Regions from separate parts of the Peribacillus sp. NPDC097197 genome, predicted to be linked through region 1. Evidence: riboswitches for the same ligand, from Rfam matches in the RefSeq annotation. Region 1 holds a riboswitch; the other holds the start of a gene.
What was found. Region 1 has a riboswitch for preQ1 ahead of ACQKL6_RS05275 (VUT family protein). Riboswitches for the same ligand answer to the same signal wherever they lie in the genome.

Region 1 (10,214 bases):
CGGGTGCTCGTGAGCAAGGAATTCACGTTTGATGCAGCCCATCATCTTCATGATTATGAAGGGAAATGCAAGAATCTGCATGGCCATACGTATAAGGTCATTTTTGGCATCAGCGGCTATAATGATTCCCGTGGGTTGATGATCGACTTTGGCGACATCAAAGAGATCTGGAAAAATGAAATCGACATTCATCTTGACCACCGCTATTTGAATGAAACGCTGCCACTTATGAATACAACAGCTGAAAATATCGTCGTCTGGATTTATGAAAAGATGGCTGATGCCCTGCAAAACAAGGACTATAAAGGGGCTAGGGTTGAATTTGTCCGTCTTTATGAAACGCCGACGAGTTATGCTGAAGCAAGACGGGAGTGGATGGACTGTGAGTAAGCTGCCCGTCATGGAAATCTTCGGGCCGACCATTCAAGGGGAAGGCATGGTCATCGGGCAAAAGACGATGTTCGTCCGGACAGCTGGGTGCGACTATTCATGTGCTTGGTGTGATTCCGCCTTCACTTGGGATGGGACAGGAAAGGAAGATATCGTCCACATGACAGCTGAAGAAATATGGGAGGAGCTAAAACTCAAGGGAGGCAAGGGTTTCTCCTTCGTGACGATATCCGGGGGCAATCCCGGCCTCTTGAAGAATATGGCTGAGTTAATCACCCTTTTAAAAGAGAAGAACATCAGAATTGGCGTGGAGACACAAGGTAGCCGGTGGCAGGATTGGTTTCTCGATATTGATGAACTGACGATATCACCAAAACCGCCAAGTTCAAGGATGAAGACCGATTTTGAAGTGCTTGATGATATCCTATCTAAGCTTTCCAATAGAAGGGATGAAAATCAAATCTCTTTGAAGATTGTCGTATTTGATGAAGCTGATTATCAATATGCGAAGAATGTACATGCCCGCTATCCAGGCATTCCTTATTACCTGCAGGTAGGCAATGATGACAGCGTGACGACGGACGATCGGCAGCTGGTCAGTGAACTGTTGGGAAAATATGAACAGTTAATTAATCGGGTGATTGCCGATGACGAACTGAATGATGTGAAGGTGCTCCCCCAGCTGCACACGTATATCTGGGGAAATAAACGGGGCGTGTAAGGAAAAGGATGGGGAGGTCATACTTTCTATTAAATGCCGTTTCTCTTCTATTATATGTTCTTTACTTTTAGATACGCGAGGGGGTACTTTTATCCTTGATTTACTCCCGTATCCAAGATAAGATGAAAAAGGAAAAAAGATAATCCGCTTGAGGCGGAAGAGGTTCTAGCTACCCTCTCAAAAAAACTAAGGAGAACAGCACTCTTTCTTAGGGTGCTGTTTTTTCCTATAAAAGGAGATTGTAAGAAATGTTAAGAGTTCTATTGTATTTATTGTCCATTGTGACCGCGAATGTGGTCACAGCCGCTTTTATGCCATTGCAATTTGGTATGTTCATCATCCCGATGGGGACATTGTTGATCGGAGGGACCTTCATCTTCCGTGATTTAGTTCAAAATAAATTTGGCAGGGCAAGGACTTATCTGTGCATTATCCTGGCATTACTTTTATCAGCCAGTGTATCATTCTTGTTAGGCGATACATTATTAATCGTATTTGCTTCCGCCCTTTCATTCGTGGTGGCGGAAACGGCAGATACGGAAATATATACTCGATTGAAGCTACCATTAAGTTGGAGGGTATTTTACTCAGGGGTAGTTGGAGGATTTTTCGATTCCGCAATATTTGTGGTGATAGGGCTTAGTCCACTGGGGGCGAACATCTTGCCGTGGTCCTCTGTACCTGCCGCGATTGTTGGTCAGATTATTGTCAAAACGGTCATTCAGTCAATGGGGGCCATTCTATTGGGGAAAATCCATGTAAGGCTTGAAAAGCGGATCAATAATGGAGGGAATGCGCTTGGTGGATGATACTAAAGAAGAAGATAAGTGCTATTGCTTGGAGGCTTTTCGCGAGAAATATGGACCGCAAGTCCAGGGAGAATGCTTGAAGCTTTCTTGTGCCAACTACAGAAAGCATAAGCTTGATAAGCTAGAATCGAGAGAATGCGAGTAAACAAAACCCGTTGTTAAACGGGTTTTTCTTATAGGAAATTAGATTCCTATCCTGCGTAGTCAAACAAGGTTATCGATAATAAGAAGGGAAAAGGTACGGTATGATTACGTACCTTTTTATTAACATGATGTACCTCGAAATATAAGGTACATCATTGCTAAACTAAAAAAGGAAAATTCAGATTGCTAAATAAAACCAGTCATAGTAAAATGTCCTTCGGACCGCATCACTTGTCCTAAGTAAGGCATAGGTACTATAATCGGGGTAAAGAGGGTTACTTTAAATAGTTAATGATTTTATCAGAAATTTCAATATATACAACTTGAGGAAAAGGAGCAGATAGTATGAAAGTCATTGCACCTGAGTCATTCACATACAAAGGTGGAGAGAGAGCAGTTCTCTTACTTCACGGATTTACTGGAAGCACAGCAGATATGAAGAAGTTGGGTCGTTATCTCAATGACCGCGGCTATACCTGCCACGCACCTCTATATAAAGGTCATGGATTGCCAGCTGAGGAGCTCATCCATACAGGTCCAAAGGAATGGTGGAAAAACGTAGTGGATGGGTACCGTTTCCTTAAAGAAGAAGGGTACGAGGATATCGCCGTGGTCGGGATTTCCCTCGGTGGGGTCTTCTCTTTAAAAGTGGGAACGGAATTCCCTGTGAAAGGTGTCGTTTCGATGTGTGCCCCGATGAAAGGGAGAGACGTGAGTCGATTACATAATCGTATGATCAGTTATGCCAGGGCCTACAAAAAATTCGAAGGCAAAGACCCAGACCAAATCGATGCAGAAATTAAACGGTTAGAAAAAGAGCCTATGCACTCGTTGAAAGACGTTTTGCATATCATAGAAGATACTAGTGAAAATTTAGATTTGATTACGGCACCGACTCTTGTTCAACAGGGCCGGTTGGACGATTCCGACTATACGGAAAGTGCACCCATGATCTTCAATGATGTCGATACGCAACATAGGCAATTGATATGGTATGAGCAATCAGGGCATATCATCACATTGGGGAAAGAGCGGGAGCAAGTTTATGAAGATGTGCATCGTTTTTTAAATAACTTGATTTGGTAAAGTGGGAAGGCCGCCAGTTAAATTTGGTGGCCTTTTCTTAAATTAAAATCTTCTGTCTGATGAAATTCAGCTGTATAAGAACACTTTCACGTTCCCGTTAGTATCGATAGTTGCCAATAAAATATCGGCTATGTCCGCATTGTACATGGTTACTTTCCTTTTCAGCCATCCTTCATCCTTACCCACTCGGTTTAATTCGTGAAAATCAATCTTTCCCTCCTTAATAATGGTTATAGGAAAAGAAAATGGCTTTGTGGTCAACTTTATATCACCAGGGGTCACTGATTGGTATTGGGGAAGTAAGAAGAACGAAATAGTCCCATCAGGTTCCCAAAATGCCAAAGCAACTTTTTGAATTTCTTCAATTTTTGCCTTTCTTAATTCGGATAAAATAATATCGATAGAAATTCGTGCTTTGACTAAGTTTTTATGGATGACTTGTCCGTTTTCTATAAGAGGCAAAGGAGGGCTTTCAAAAAAATTCCGGAGTCTGCCCCAATGAAGACTCACAAATACACTGATTATATATAAAATAACTAGTACGACAGACGTGATCATCGGTCCCTTTAAGCCTAACTGTTCATCAGATAATGGGTGGGCAAGAATATTTCCAATGATCAATGCCATTAAAAAATCAATCAACCTTAACTGAGAAATGGCCCGGCGCCCCATCAATTTAACCGCAAAGAGTAAAAAAAAGAATGATATGATGGCTCTCAAAATCCACTGAAGGGTAGTAAGTGTTTCTTGGCTGTAGAAAAAATCCATCTAAGCTCACGTCCTTGGTTTTTGTTATCTAAGAATTAGTATGAGCGTTTGAATGATTTAGATGTAAAAATGAAAAAAAAGTGGACTCCTGGAAGTCCACTTTTTTAACGAATTTTTTGGGCAGGCTCGTCACTTGAGTTCTTCTCGATGAATTTCTTGACCTGTTCTATCGTTAGGCCAATTCTTTTGGCTTCCAATATAAGTGCCAGCCATATTTTGTCGAGTTGCTCCTGTTTCAATCTGTTCCCGGATTCCATGATCACCCTCCCAATCTACCTCTTGGATTTTTTATTCACTCAGAACAGCGCTAGTTAGAGAGTAAAATGACTTCTTGGGTTTTGGTGCTGTTCGTATTTTTAATTTCTTCTATGTGACTTTCCGGATGGTTTTTGTCAGGGCGCCCTATTCATAGGCTTTTCGAAAATGGGGTCTTTATTCGTGAGTGTGATTACTCATTTTCTTATGTAGTGATGTGGCTGCTATCCTGATTATTTTCCATGTTATTACTCTTATGTATTATCTTACAGTGATAAAGTAGGAGTCAAGTTAAAATACAGAATTAACAGAATATTAAAGAAAATAAAAAAAGCCGATCAGGCTTTTCCTGATTACGGCATGTAAAGTGGCTTATCTTTTTAAATAGTTTTCTGTGTAATAGGGCTTTTCATCTTCCTCAAAGGCGACGCCCACTCCCAGTGAAGAAAAGTCTTTTTGTAATTTATTTTCCCTGTGACCGATGGAATTCATTAAGCCTTCGTGGGCGAAGATACTGCTGTTCTGACCAGCGGCAAGGTTCTCCCCGGCCATGCGGAAAGTGATTTTGTCACTTTCCATCCGATCGAAGGGAGATTCCCCATCAAGATTAGTATGGTTAAAGTATTGGTTGACGGCCATGTCTTTACTGTGATCTTGGGCTGTCAATTTCACTTGCTTATCCCATGACAGGACGGAAAGATCATGATTGACCCTTGAGGCATTGGTCAAGTCGAATAATTGATATTCAAAGCCCTTTTTAAGCTCCGGGCTGGAGGGGGCAAAATAGGTGCTTTTTTGCTGTTCAAGACCTGCACTGATGATTTGGATCGATGTGACTGTATTATCCTCGTGTTTATCATAAAAAATCGTGACGAAGCTGTTATCCATCTTGAACGTATCATATTCGCCATTGCTTTGAATCTGGTAATATACATTTCCTTTAAGCAGTTTTGTTATCGGTTTCCCTAATTTTTCCGTCACCGTTTCTTTGGGTGTACTTCGTTTGATTCCTTGCTTGGATGAAATCAAATCCTGGTTTGTATAGAGACCGACGACTCTATTCTTGCTGTCGTAGGCCACCATGAAGAAATTTTGATAATTTTCATGATAGGCAAACCACTCTACTCCATATTCGTTCAGGGAATGGCGTTTGGCCTCACCTGCCTGCTTTTCGACGGATTCCTTTGTGTCGCCAAGCTCGATATTACGGACCGAAAAGGAGGATTCAGCAGGGGCCTTCAAGTCAGGTTTATCCACCTTTTTCGTTTCGGTTTGTTCCTCATCTCTTGCTTGATCGACTGTATCCGTCAATTTGCCGATCAACTGGTTGACTCCGGTATTCAGTTTTTCAATGGCATTTGATACTTCAGGTTTGGTTAAGAGGGAGCGAACATCCGTAGCGAAAGATCCGATTCCCGCCTTTAATCCCGACTCCTGAATGTCTTTTCCATACCCATACCAAAATCCGGCGAGAAGAAGAAAGAGAATCAATAGATTAATCACACTCCGCACATCGTTCACCCCAACTCACATATAATTACGTTCCCAATGATTAGCTCATAAACTGTAATAGGGGAGGTAAAGATAACAATACGATGGAGAATAAGAAAAGGACCTGGGTAACCCTTTTTGGCAGCTTTTCTTTTTTTCCTTTGTACCACCCACTGAATTGCAACTTGTTTCTATATAAAACAAACAATAATATAAGTATGGCCACAGAACCGAAGTAGCTATACTGATTATAATCTATTCCGAAACTCTGATACACATTCTCTAACAGAACGGAACACAATGCCCCGACAATACCGAATAATAAAAGAATCCGGATTAACTCAAATAGTACTCTCATGTTTTCCTCCTATTAATCATTTCCTAATGTTCCCCCGCTGTATATAGTTTTCTACATGGGACATAAGGGTTCCTTCCTTTGTCAATCTTCAGTTTCTCGCTCAACACTTTCTTTCAAGCACTGTAAATCATCATACGTCTTATCCTTTAAAGTACATTACTGTATTTTACTACTAAAATATATCATAATGGATGGTGGGGTGGATGATGCCTTAAAAGCAGTAGACATTTCTTATAGTGGATAATAAAAATTGGAGGTTTCTGATTATGGTCAATAGTTTACAAGCAACAACAACATTACATAATGGCGTCGAAATGCCTTGGTTCGGTTTAGGTGTATTTAAAGTGGAGGAAGGTCCAGAGTTGGTGAATGCAGTCAAAGTAGCCATTAAACACGGGTATCGTAGCATTGATACTGCAGCCATTTATGCGAATGAAGAGGGAGTAGGGCAAGGAATCCGCGAAGGTCTAGAGGTAGCGGGCATTACAAGGGAGGACTTGTTTGTCACCTCAAAAGTTTGGAATTCCGAACTAGGCTACGAATCGACAATCGCTGCTTACGAGACTAGCTTAAAGAAGCTAGGTTTGGATTATCTTGATCTTTACTTGATTCATTGGCCAGTCGAAGGGAAATATAAAGAGGCTTGGAGAGCAATGGAGACTCTTTATAAAGAAGGAAAGGTAAAAGCGATCGGGGTAAGTAATTTCCAAATCCACCATCTGAAGGATTTATTGAATGAGGCAGAAGTGAAGCCAATGGTCAATCAAGTTGAATGTCATCCGCGCTTAACTCAAAGGGAATTGCTGGAATTTTGCCGACAAGAAGGCATTCAATTGGAAGCTTGGTCTCCATTAATGCAAGGTGAATTATTAGATAATAAGGACCTTCAAGAGATTGCATCCAAGTATGGAAAATCCGTGGCCCAGGTCATCTTACGTTGGGATTTACAAAATGGAATCGTGACGATTCCAAAGTCGACAAAAGAGCATCGAATCGTGGAGAACTCCTCGGTATTTGATTTTGAACTAACGGAAGAAGATATGGCGCGAATGAATGAAATGAATCAGAATCATCGAGTCGGACCAGATCCTGACAACTTCGATTTTTAAGGAAAGGCAGAGATAGACGAGCTTGCAGTCTATCTCTTTTTTTCATTCAATCGTCCTTACTCGATGATTGACCATTCATGAAAAAAGCAAGGGCTGTACCCATGTCACTGTTGGATAATGATGTGTTAAGCGTTTCGTTAACCGTTTCCAACATTTCGCGAAGGCGTTGCTCACCCTTATCCGTGATGAGGGCACATACGCCACGTCGGTCATCTTCATATCCGAGCCGTTTTATTACCCCGCAACTTTTGTTTTCCATCCTGACGGAAAGCCTGGACATGGCACTTTGGCTTAACCCGACAAGCCGCTGTAATTCCAAAAGCCTCAATTTTTTTTCGGGTGCCTGAGATAAGTACAATAAAACGTAAAACTCATTCAAGGGCATTTGGTGCTTTTCCTGCAAGGCTCTATCAAGGTCATTGGAGAGCTCGGCATGTATATGTGTAAAGGATAACCAAGTATTTATAAGGGATTGTTCATGGGACATATCTTTTTGCCTCCCTCTGTTTACCTATTTTACATGTACCATTCGTTAAATTAAATGTACCAATAGGATGGATCAATGACAATAGCCGATTTGAGCATCGGTCGATTTGAATTAGTTGACACTACTTTTTGTGCATGATATAAATGCATGTGCATGCATTATAATACTTTGAGAAGGAGTTAGATACTATGAAAGATTTATTTTCCCCTTATTCTATAAAAAATCTCGATCTTAAAAATAGAGTCGTCATGCCACCTATGTGTCAGTATTCAGTCATGGCTGAAGATGGCGTACCGACAAGCTGGCACCAACATCATTATGTAAGCAGAGCGATTGGCGGCACAGGTTTGATCATCGTGGAAATGACCGATGTGGAACCGGATGGCCGGATTTCCAATCGCGACCTTGGTCTATGGTCTGACGATCAAGTTGGGGCTTTCACTAAGATTGTCGATGAAGTGCATCAATATGGAGCAAAAATCGGCATCCAAATCGCCCATGCAGGACGCAAAGCCGAAGATGCAGAGACACCTGTTGCCCCATCGGCGATTGCCTTTGATGAAACGTATAAAACGCCAAGAGCCTTGGAAACAGAAGAAGTGAAGGGAATGGTCGAGAAGTTCCGTCTATCTGTCAGAAGAGCGGTACAAGCTGGATTCGACGTCATTGAGTTGCATGGTGCACACGGCTATTTAATTCACCAATTCACCTCTCCACTTACGAATAAGCGGGAAGACGAATACGGGAAAGACCTGACCAAGTTCGGAGTGGAAGTCATTAAAGCGGCGAAAAGTGAAATGCCTGCCGATATGCCTTTGATCATGCGCATCTCTGCTAAAGAGTATGTGGATGGAGGATATGGAATCGAAGAGAGCATCAAGTTTTCGAAAGTCTTTAAAGAAGCGGGAGTGGATATGTTCCATGTCAGCTCCGGTGGAGAAGGACCGATTGGCGCTGATGGAAGACCGGGCACGCATGCCAATTATCAAACGCCATTAGCGAGAGAAATCAAAAAAGCGCTGGACGTCCCAGTAATTGCTGTAGGCCGATTGGAAGACCCGATTCTTGCCAACTCGATCATTGGCAACGAAGAAGCCGACTTGGTGGCAGTGGGAAGAGGGATGCTCCGTCATCCTTACTGGACATTAGAGGCTTCTAAAACGCTGAATAAACAGATTGAACTTCCAAAGCAATATCAACTAGCATTCAAACATTAAAAGTATGGACCGGTGGCCGCAGCATTTGCTTGCGGTCATTTTTTTGTATGGCACCAGCATTGGGTCATTTTTGTAAAAATAAGTGCTTGCAGGTAACGTTACGTAACCTTTTAAACTGAAGATAACGTTTAGAGGGGGAATGGTCTTGCATACATATTTCGAAAGTAGAGCATGGTCGTGGAGGGAACTTGTTTCCATCCTTGTACTTGTTTTAGTCCTGGTACCATTTTTTATCGAGTTTTTATTAGCGAATTTCTTATTGGAATTATTTCAAGACGATTTATATTCCGGAACATTGGTCGGTTTCATCATGTCAATCACCTTTATGATGGCCGTCTATTTACTTGTTTTACAGCCGAAAAGCCTAAGATGGAATGAAGTGGGGTTACGTAAGTTTCAGAGAAGCTATTGGAAGAATATCATCGGCTGGTCATTTGTATTGATTGTGGTCAGCATCCTGATTCTCATCGTGATGGATATAGTGGGGATAGGCTATGAAAATAGCAAAACGGAAAGTGTTCAGGCCCATGTGACACCCATCCATTTCGTTCTCGGTTTCGTGTCGGCGGCAATCATTTCACCTATTTACGAAGAAATCTTATATCGGGGTTTTCTTTATAGGTGGCTAAGGAGTAAATACGGCTTGAAGGCTGGATTATTTCTCAGTTCCTTCATCTTCATGATCGTTCATATCCCAAACTATAATGTCTTGCCGGTCACTTTTATATCCGGCCTCCTCTTTGCTTGGACTTATGAAAAAACCAAATCAGTCGTTCCCGGCATGATCATCCACGGTACATTCAATGCCATTGCCCTGATCCTTACCGCCTTTGGTTGAGAAGTGGTAAAAGAAGTGCTGTGCTCACAAGTGGTTGGAAAAATAAAGAGACTTTCAATGGAAGTCCCTTTTTTTTATTTTGATTACATTTTACCAATTGTTGTGATTTGGCAAGTTTTCATGTGAAATGTAAAGCATTTTACTTTATTGTTAAAAATGGATTCGAAGCCAATGTATGGGTTTTCCTGCCTGTTCATTGGTTTTGTTTGTGTCGTTATTTATGGGTTATGAATGAAAGGGGATAAGCGTAGATGTTTACAGCTAGATTCAATCATACAACCGAGTGTAATGAAATGGTAGGTGGAAAAGCGCTAAATCTAATCAAAATGTCGAAATTGGGCATGCCTGTACCTGATGGTTTCGTCATCACAAGTGTGGCCTTTTCACACTTCCTCGAAAAGAATCAATTAGATATAAAGAGCGAATCCATCCAAACGGAGGTTATGGAGGCGGTCATCCCGGATGATTTAGTAAGGGATGTATTGACCGCTTTCCAGGAATTGAGGAAACGTTATCCTGCCGTGGCCGTTCGTTCTTCTTC
Region 2 (10,214 bases), on a different contig from region 1:
ACTTTTTGATTGAATTATTCTCTAACACGAATACCCTCGTTTTCTTCTTAAAAATGCCTAACAATTGGATCAAGGGCGTTGAATCCGATACAAGTTCCCTTGGGGAAAAGAGCTTCATATAATCCGAAATGTTCCCTTCGCCAAGTTCATGTCTATCGATATAACCAACGATTTCCCCCTGGTCTTTCACGGCCAATGTATCAAAGTGTTTTTCCTCCATTACATTTTTGATATCAATGGCCGATTCATCTTTTCCACAAAACTCAAACTCTTGGGCTATGCTTCTGACCGTGATATTTTCCTCATATAGATTTTTAAGACTGTGATAACTACTATTGTTGTTTTTGTACTCTACATTGGACATCCATGACCCTCCATCATTAGCATTCTATCCTAATTCATTAGAACCTAATAACTCCCCACTATCAGAAATAAGTCCACATGAAGTGGACTTTATTCCTTCATTCAAATGATATGTTTCTGCATATCTTCATTCACTTCTTGTTCCCAGTCCTTGCAAACATCTACCCAGTCCTTTGCTTTTGAGAATTGAAATAAATCCCCGAGTGAAAGTTCAATGGCTGAGTTCGCGCTCCCGCAAGCCGGGAAAACTGTCTCAAACCGTTTCATCGAAACATCCAAGTAAACATCCAGTTCATTTGCCAATCCAAATGGGCAGACACCCCCGATTGCATGTCCGGTCTGTTCAAGAACTTCTTCTGGAGATAACATCCTTGCCTTGAACCCAAACATTTTCCGGAATTTCTTATTATCGACTTTCGCATCTCCAGCGGCCACGACCAAAATTGCTTGGTCTCCTTCTCCCCTAAATGACAACGTTTTGGCAATGCGCGCGGGTATAACCCCGATTGTCTCCGCAGCTTGGTTTACTGTGGCACTAGATGTTTTGAATTCCATCACATCATGTTCCCTGTTCCATTGTTTAAAGTGGGCCCTAACACTCTCGATTGACATTTACTTTCATCCCTTTCCTTTAACTCTTTTTATGAATCGTACCATTCTTCACTATAGTAAAGCAAAATCTCTTTCCTTTATTCTAAATATTCAATATTTCGCATAAAATCTTGAAATTGACGAAAGAGGCCAAAATACGATACTATTAAACTTCGGGCAAAAGCCTAACGTGGTTCGTAACCATCCCACGATAAAAAACTAGGGAGAGTAAAATATGAATATTCGTACGCTCGCGATAAATGGTCTATTGGCTGCCATCTATATCGCTGTCTCATTCGTGCTTCAGCCGATTATGTTTGGGGTGCTTCAATTCCGCATTCCCGAAATGTTGAATCATCTTATTGTATTTAATAAGAAATATATATCCGGCATAGTCGTCGGTGTGTTCATATCGAACCTTTTCTTTTCACAGTTAGGGGCATATGACTTGATTTTTGGGGTCGGGCAATCTCTGATAGCCTTATTGCTTGTCATCTTTTCTTCCCGTTTCATAACGGGCATTAAGGGTCGAATGGCCATGACCATCATCATATTCACGGTTACGATGTTCCTAATAGCCATAGAATTGAATCTAGTCTTAGGATTGCCATTCTTAATAAGTTGGGCAACAACAGCAGCCGGGGAATTCCTCGTCCTACTGATCGGGGCACCCATCATTTATATGATGAATAAAAGAATTCAATTTGGAAAGTTGCTTTGAACTCACTGTGCATAAAGTAAAAGAACATTCTATATCCAAAGAGCTGTCTGCTACATGCAGCGGCTCTTTTTTTCAACCATACTCAAAAAAATTGATAAATGGTGGTGACTTTTTGCAGAAAAAAATACTGATGTTACTCGTCCTTCTGATTGTAGTAACATTCATCGGGCTAAATTCAGAATTATTCACGATGATTTGGAATAGCGACTTGGAATCCGTGATAGCCATATTGACAGAAAATCTCCTTCTTACCTTTGTAGTGACGTTCGTTTTGATGATCATTCAGAACTCCTTTACTGTCATCCCCCTGATTTTACTTTTAACAATTAATGTAACGATCTTTGGCTTTGCATTCGGGTATCTATGGAGTTGGTTAACAAGCGTGGTCGCGTCAGGAACCATTTTCTATGCTGCCAGGCACTGGTTCCAGTCATTGATTTTAAGAAAGATGGGTACCGACTGGCAGGATTCCGTCAAGGATCATGGGTTTATGTATGTCTTTACCGGTAGAATTTTCCCTTTCATACCGACAAGTTTAATAAACCTTGCAGCTGGAGTTAGTTCCGTCACCTTCAAAGATTTCTTAATGGCAACAGCATTAGGCAATCTCATCTACTTCTTCTTTCTCTCTTTAATTCCATATGGACTTCTTTCCGTAGAGATGAATCAATATACATTGATTGTACTCGGTTTCCTGCTCTTAACCTTTTTCCTTATCTACAAGCGCTTCAAGAAAAAAAAGAACCTATCACTCTTTAAGAAAAACAGGTAACCTTGCTGCCTGTTTTTTTGTGTGGAATCGTATATTTTCAACCAATAGTTTGTTAAAATGTGTATGTATTTCAGCTTTGAAATGTCGGAGAATTCAGGGAGACCCATATGCCGAGACGTATCATATTAGTAATCTACATTCTTTCTGGAATGACCACATTACTTGTTTTCAATTACTATTTAATGAATTCCTTGAATACTAAAGAGGCGTTCCTTCAACTCCAGCGAGCAGAAGGGTTCATCTTTGTCCTATTAATCGGTTTGATTTTATTTCTCTACTTATCTAAAAGAGAAGAGTTCAAACAACTAAAAGAAGAAGAACAACTTCGAAGTACCCTTATTAACTCAATGGTAGACTTTGTGAATTTTAAGGATGGAGAAGGTAGATGGCTAGAATCGAATACGTTTGGACTTCAGTTATTCCAATTGGAGAATGTGGACTATAAAGGAAAAAAAGATAGCGAGCTTGCCGAGTACTCCCAATTCTACAGAGATTCATTGATTTACTGTGAAGATTCCGATCAAGAAACATGGGCAATGAAGAAGATTACGCGTTGTGAGGAGAATATTCCACTGCCAAACGGTCATTTTAAGACCTTCGATACCATCAAAGTCCCATTATTTCATGAAGATGGTTCACGAAAAGGGTTAGTAGTCATAGGTAGGGATATTTCAGAAAGAATTGCCGCGGAAAGTCAATTGCTTGCTAGTGAACAGCGTTATAAGTCTTTGTTTGATCACAACCCTTCCCCCATGTTAATGCTTGATTTGAAAGGAACCATCACAAACGTCAATCCAAGATTTGAAACCGTCACTGGATTCCGTAAAGGTGAAGTTCAAGGGGACCCTTTTATTGATTTGGATTTTTCCGCAGAAGCTAAAGAGCTCATCCAATCATCCTGTCAATATGTCGTGGAAAATCAGAAGGGGATTAAAAAAGGAAAAGATATAGCGCTTGTTACCAAATACGGGAATTCCATTTTACTTTCTTGTACTTTTGTTCCCATGTTAGTGGGCAAAGAATTAGCCGGTATCATTACGTATGCAAAAGACGTAACACAAATTCGTGAAACAGAAAGACGCTTACGAAAATCCGAGAAACTTTCGATCATCGGTGAACTTGCAGCAAGTGTTGCTCATGAAGTGCGCAACCCTTTAACGTCCTTAAAAGGGTTCGTTCAACTCCTGAAAAAAAACGACCAACCCCATGATCAATATTACACCATCATGCTTAGCGAATTAGACCGAATCAACTTAATCGTTAGCGAATTGCTTGTCCTAGCAAAGCCTCAGGAAATCATGTTCAGTCAAAATCAGATCGTAGAATTGATCGATGAAGTCAGAGCCTTGCTTCTTGTAGAAGCCGATTCTTCTTCCGCTCAAATTTCTATCGAGGTAAAAAACGATATACCGCTTATTTTATGCGAAGCAAACCAGCTGAAACAAGTATTCATCAACATGGTCAAAAATGCTCTGGAAGCAACAGCATCCCATATTTCGATAGAAATTGAGCATATTAACCATTCCATTTCCGTTACAATCAAGGATAATGGCTGTGGAATCGAGAAAGATCGCATGAAACATCTCGGGGAGCCCTTTTTTTCATCTAAAGAAAAAGGGACTGGGCTTGGACTGACCGTAAGTTGCCGAATTATCGAAGCGCACCAAGGAAAAGTACACTTTAGTAGCAAACTAAACCATGGTACCGAAGTTAAAATTGAATTGCCGATATATAAATAGGATAAGTACTTGTTTACTTGTCCTATTTTGTTGTGTTCGGGATATAAGTAAACGTCCCCATACACACGATTGAACCGGCCAAAATCACCTTCTCGCCTTTTTTATCTTTTTCAACGTACTCCCCCCTACATTTCCTGTAATATGGTAAGGTCAGAGTACCATGGTAAGCTTAATTATTTCTTAATGATGCATAATAGGAAATAGAATAATTAGCTTATAGATCAAGAAAATGTAGAGAGATTCTCTTCATTTTTTCACTGTTATTTCACATTTTCATTTTATACTAGTTCATAGAAGTACTAAGAAAGGTTGCTGGCACAACAAAATGAAGAATTACATATGGCTGTTCGTCAGTCTACTTGCCTTGTTTATCTTACCGGTAACGGCCTTTGGCCATGCATCCATTTTGAGCTCGAATCCTAGCCCAAATGAGAGCTTGGATACTATACCTGAAAAGATCAGCATTCAATTCAGTGAAACTATACAATCTTCCTTTCACTCACTTGCCATGTACAGCAAAGAGGGGAAGGAGATCCCACTTCAAGATATCCAAGTTTCAGGGAATACTCTTGAAGCTACATGGTCAAGCTCTTTCGATGAAGGGGTTTATATCATTAAATGGAGAGTGGTTTCTAGTGATGGTCACCCCATCAAAGGTACAATTCCCTTTCAATATGGGGAATCCAACATCCCATCCGATCAACTGATCGGCGAAGAACATGCAGGCTTTCCAAGTACAACACAAATAGTCCTGCAAAGCCTTCAATATCTTTGTTTTGCCGCTCTTACTGGTGCACTCTTTTTTTATTTATCATTGGTGAAACGCCCTACTCCTGATCAAATCAGCAATAGGGCCCGACGCTATATCTGGCTATCTTATACCGGACTGGCGATTTCCATTCTATTGAGTCTACCTTTAAAAGTTACGATTGACGCTGATGTAGGTTGGTGGCATGCTTTCAATGGCATCTACCTAAAAGAAGTATTACAGTCCACCCAATTCAGAAATATTTGGATGATAGAAATAGTGTTGCTAATTGCCTTACTTGTGGCAATTTTGGCTATATGGAGAAATTACTTCAACAAGGTTTCTCTCCTAACATCCTTTATCCTTATATCTGCCTTGATGGTTTGCAAGGCCTTTATCGGACATACCATGGATACAACTCATCAATACCTGGCTGTATCTATGGATTTTCTCCATGTAATGTCCATGGCATTATGGCTAGGCGGTTTATTGGCTATACTGATAATTCTTCCAAAGTCCTATAATCCGAAGCTGACTGATGTTGATAAAAAAACGTTTTATTGGTCAATCATACAGAAGTTTTCCTCATGGGCCGTTCTCTTTGTGATTGTCCTGATCGTCAGCGGACTTTACAGTAGTTTTCAACATGTCCCAACTCTTCATTCATTGCTAAATACGACATACGGACAATTATTACTCGGGAAAATCGGACTTATGTCCATCATGTTAGGGTTTGGGGCATTTCATTTACTCCGTGGGAAAAGAAAAACGAAGAAGCTGGGCCTCAGTACTGGAATAGAATTCAGCCTGGGAATCATCATTCTCCTTATTGCTGCTCTTTTAACAAATGTTCAGACAGCCAAGTCTTCTCCAGGTCCTGTAGAGAAAACGGAAATGACTGAAAATAATGATCAAGTAACTTTATCGGTGACCCCCAATGAAATCGGTGAGAACCTCATTCAAGTGGAATTAATAAATAATGAGGGCATCCCTTATACAGATATCGAACAGCTTACAGTGGTCATGGAGCCTTTAGATGAAGACACAGGGGAAGTAAAATTGCACCTTCAGGAAGAAGCAAAGGGTATATTCAAAACCAAGTCGCTTATAACCATGTCAGGAAAATGGAAAGTGAAGATTCATGGTTTAACGAAGGAACTCCACTCTATTGATGCGGATTTTGTAATAGTAGTAGGAAACTCATAATGAGAAGGGAAGAAATAAACATGAAAAATGGTACAAAGCTTATTATCGCTGCATTGGCATCTCTATTCCTCTTTGCTGGATCTGCAAATGCCCATGTTACGGTCAACCCAAGCTCTTCAGCACCTGAAGCTTGGGAAACCTATACACTGAAAGTTCCGGTTGAAAAAGAATCTTCTACCACAAAGGTTGCCTTAAAGGTTCCTGAAGGCATCACCTTTTCAAGTTACCAACCAGTCCCAGATTGGAAAGTGACAACGGAAAAGGATAAAAAAGGACATGTGAAAACAGTAACCTGGGAAGCGACTGGTGATGGCATTGCTGCAGGCCAGTTCCAACAATTCACGTTCGTTGCCCAAAATCCAAAGGATGAGGCCGATATCGCTTGGGATGCATTTCAATACTATGCCGATGGGGAGATTGTCGAATGGAGTGGAGAGGAAGGTTCTGACCTACCACACTCCATAACAGAAATTACGGCAGCTTCCAAGAGCAATGAAGATTCATCAGTCCATGAACATGCCGAAGAAGGTGATCACTCTCATTCCGATTCTGTAGACAAATCGAAGGAGTCCACAGACAAAGATGGGAATAACGATCAAACACTGATCATCATACTTGGCCTTTTATCTTTGATCATCTCGATTATTGCCCTTACGATAGCCGCACGTAAAAATAAGAAGTAATCATTTAAGAAGATGCCCCAAAATCACTTGGGGCATCTTTTACTTATTATTCTACAACCATGGTCTTGCTTGCCTCAATGGTTCTTCTCATTTCATTCTGTGCACTATGCGTGACCATCGATAAATTCAACATTCCATTTCCTTGTGCCTTCTTGCTTATCCCCAAATCTTCCGTATTTTTTACCAGTTGGGCATATAGTTCCGCCTCTGATAATTTACGACCGAATTCTTTTTCTGAGATGATTTTCAAGAGGGCTGCAGCTCCACTCACATGTGGTGTAGCCATTGATGTCCCACTGAGCTTTGCATATTTGCTTCCTGGATATGTGGAGAGAATATCGACACCCGGTGCCACTAAGTCAATTTCGTCATTCGTATTCGAAAAATCTGCCAAGTTCCGGCTTAAGTCCACCGCCCCCACTTCCACCACTTCTGAATAAGCTCCTGGATAATCTAACTCATCCGTATCATGGCGGCCATCTCCACCGTTCCCAGCTGCACAAACGACAAGAATATCATTCTGTATCGCTTTTTGTATGAGCTGATGTTCCTTATCATCCGGGGGCCCTCCCAATGAAAGTGAAATGACGGAGACCTTTTCACCCTGCGGCCCTTTCCAATTGATTGCATACTCCAATGCCCCATTGATCCAGTTGATATCTCCCTGTCCCTTTCCATTTAAAGCCTTCAAAGCTAGAATACTCGCTTTCGGTGCCACACCTACTACACCCACATCATTCAGGGTCGCTAATATCGTTCCACTGACATGGGTTCCATGCCCATTATCATCATGGTAATCCCCGGTTTCAGTAAAATCCCTTCCGTCAATGACTCTCTCTTTTAAATCGGGATGTTCCTTATCTATACCAGTGTCAATGACCGCAATGACTACACCTTCACCATAATTGCCTTGTTCCCATATTTCCGGTGCCTTTATAAGCTCCACACCTTCAGGAACTTTCTCATTGGCCTTTTCCATTATTTCTAACACTTTGTAAGGAATTAATCTTTTTTCTTTCGACATTTGATTACCCCTTCCTTCGTCAATAATTTGACTATCCTCGGCGAGGGAGACCTATCCCATCTGGTTGTCGTTAACCATTAAAGAGATAAAAAAGAATCTCTTCAACTTATATATACCAGATTTTTGAAAATAAAAAATAGTTTTACATAAAATTCCAACTATTTAACTACCTTTATTTCTCACTGGCCATTTACTTACTTTTTCATTATAGAACATACGTTCTTTAAATACCACTTAAATTTCCCATTTTTTCAATAAAAAAGGCAACTTCCATTGAAGTCACCTTTTCGATATAGTTAAGCCCTGCCACAGCACTTTTTATATTTTTTCCCGCTACCACAAGGACAAGGATCATTCCGACCTATGACAGGTTCTGTATGGACATGAGGCATTTTCGCCGCTTTTGCACTCTCCATAATGATCTGGGTACCCTTTTGCTTCATTTTTTCGTAGCGTTGTTTAAACAGTTCCATTATATCTTTGCTATATTTCAATGTATCTTCGGCGATATCCATTGCCTTTTGTTTGGAAGTATTATAATCCTCTAGAACAAATTGATTATCATGGAAAGAAACACGTATTCCAAAATGTTGCCCCGCTTGCTTATTATCTTTCTTTTCCTCAACGAACTCTAGATAGACTTCCTGGCAATCGCAAGTCTGATGCATGCAATAGTAATCATAAATCCAATACGTTTTATCTTCATACTTACTTTTTAATGCAATGCCGTTTTCAACGCCAAAGACATCCAAATATTTAATCGCTTTTCCATCAATAATTTCAAATGGATCAATCGTTCTCATCTATTAGACACATCCTAATTCATCAAAATTTATTAACCTCATTTATTGTACAACCTAAATCCTAAACCGTCACTTGAAACGAAGCAGACAAAGGCGTATCCCTATTCTTCAACTACAAAAGGTATATATAAAAGAGGAGCAGTACCTCCGTTTATGGCAAACGGAGATACTGCTCCATGAGTTATGCTGCTATAGCTTTTGTTTTTTCTTTTTTCTTGTAAAATAATAAATAACCCAGATACCCGATGTAGATAATAGATACAACCAATACAATGGCCCAAGCTTTGTAAATGGTTGGGTTATCAAAGACACCTGTAAGGGTCAATAATGATGGAATAGTCAGTGTAACCCATGATAGTACAAGCGAAATTTTCCCGACGAATTCGGAAATAGGCAACTTCTTACAGTTGGTCAAATAGAACATTCCCCAAAGGAACGACCATAATACCCAGTTCAACCCCTTCACCATGTCACCATATTGAACAAACTCTACGGTTGCGTACACAACGGACAAAATGGACACCCATAGTGAAAAGTACCCGAGACCGCTTCCATCCATCCCTTTTAGAATGGTTATTCCCAAGTACAAGTAGGTAAAACCAAACAAGAATATCGATGCATGTCCTAAAGACATTGCATTGCTAGGTTCTGAAACAATAATTAAATAAAACGCACCGAGCACCTGAAACGAGCCAACAAATAAATTAAATACCGCAACATTTCTTGCATCGGCTTTTCCTAACGTCATTTTTCCATTTAGGAATAAAGTCGCTCCTGCAAGAAGTAATATAATATTTCCCATATTTAAAAGAATGAACGTGTGTTCACTCTCTATGTCCCTCCTCTTTATTAACTCTGCACAAACAAAAAAGCATCACTTCATTCAACATGCTATTTTACGATCTTTTAGTTTTCTAATATAGTAATTGACCACTACTTTGATAATACCATATGTTTGTGTTTTAAATCTAATTGAAAAAAAAAACAAGAAGCGTTTCCGCTTCTTGTTCATACGATCCAAGTCATCAATTGGTCGATTGGCGTTTTTTTTGCTGGTTTGGGCTCCATATCCGGATACCCCAGATAGATAAAAGCCAAGATTTCCCCTTTGGCCGATAAACCGAAAAATTCCCTCACCTTATCATGATAGGCAATTTTACCGGTTCTCCATACCGCACCCAGCCCCAGCGAATGTGCCGTTAATAGCATGTTCTGAACAGCACTGTTGACCGCACCATACTCTTCAGTTAGCATGACATTTTTCTTATCGCTAGGTTCCATGCCTACCGCAATGATGACAGGCGCCCTCAGTGGGTTTTTCTTTGCTTTTTCCATTTTGCTTATTAGGCTCTCTGGTGTGTCATCCACATTTTCAAGTTTAGTGATTTCCTCAAAAACCTGACCAAGCTTGTTTCTTCCTTCACCCATCAGCACGAAAAACCGCCAAGGCTCCGTTCTAAAGTGATTAGGTGCATAAGTTCCGGATTCGATAATTTGTTCGATGATTTCTTTGGGCACAGGATCTTGTTTGACCAGCCCAATACTTCTTCTCGTTTTAATGGCT

Region 2: another riboswitch for preQ1. It lies ahead of ACQKL6_RS15650 (QueT transporter family protein); the one in region 1 lies ahead of ACQKL6_RS05275 (VUT family protein).

What each region holds. Positions count from the first base shown of each region.
Region 1 covers NZ_JBNNST010000003.1:124,443-134,656, reverse strand. Annotated here, with positions in the region: gene queD (6-carboxytetrahydropterin synthase QueD) at 1-390, shown strand, start outside; gene queE (7-carboxy-7-deazaguanine synthase QueE) at 383-1,111, shown strand; PreQ1 riboswitch class I at 1,265-1,307, shown strand; gene ACQKL6_RS05275 (VUT family protein) at 1,360-1,920, shown strand; gene ACQKL6_RS05270 (hypothetical protein) at 1,910-2,065, shown strand; gene ACQKL6_RS05265 (alpha/beta hydrolase) at 2,410-3,150, shown strand; gene ACQKL6_RS05260 (DUF421 domain-containing protein) at 3,217-3,918, opposite strand; gene ACQKL6_RS05255 (anti-repressor SinI family protein) at 4,023-4,175, opposite strand; gene ACQKL6_RS05250 (CAP domain-containing protein) at 4,546-5,685, opposite strand; gene ACQKL6_RS05245 (hypothetical protein) at 5,726-6,022, opposite strand; gene ACQKL6_RS05240 (aldo/keto reductase) at 6,289-7,131, shown strand; gene ACQKL6_RS05235 (MarR family winged helix-turn-helix transcriptional regulator) at 7,178-7,618, opposite strand; gene ACQKL6_RS05230 (NADH:flavin oxidoreductase/NADH oxidase) at 7,807-8,835, shown strand; gene ACQKL6_RS05225 (CPBP family intramembrane glutamic endopeptidase) at 8,975-9,673, shown strand; gene ACQKL6_RS05220 (PEP/pyruvate-binding domain-containing protein) at 9,925-10,214, shown strand, end outside.
Region 2 covers NZ_JBNNST010000012.1:48,713-58,926, reverse strand. Annotated here, with positions in the region: gene ACQKL6_RS15660 (hypothetical protein) at 1-364, opposite strand, end outside; gene ACQKL6_RS15655 (YbaK/EbsC family protein) at 466-975, opposite strand; PreQ1 riboswitch class I at 1,139-1,183, shown strand; gene ACQKL6_RS15650 (QueT transporter family protein) at 1,190-1,675, shown strand; gene ACQKL6_RS15645 (TVP38/TMEM64 family protein) at 1,788-2,447, shown strand; gene ACQKL6_RS15640 (ATP-binding protein) at 2,555-4,186, shown strand; gene ACQKL6_RS15635 (copper resistance protein CopC) at 4,512-6,140, shown strand; gene ACQKL6_RS15630 (YcnI family protein) at 6,161-6,823, shown strand; gene ACQKL6_RS15625 (S8 family peptidase) at 6,870-7,847, opposite strand; gene ACQKL6_RS15620 (SEC-C metal-binding domain-containing protein) at 8,144-8,650, opposite strand; gene ACQKL6_RS15615 (AmiS/UreI family transporter) at 8,832-9,452, opposite strand; gene ACQKL6_RS15610 (nitroreductase family protein) at 9,659-10,214, opposite strand, start outside.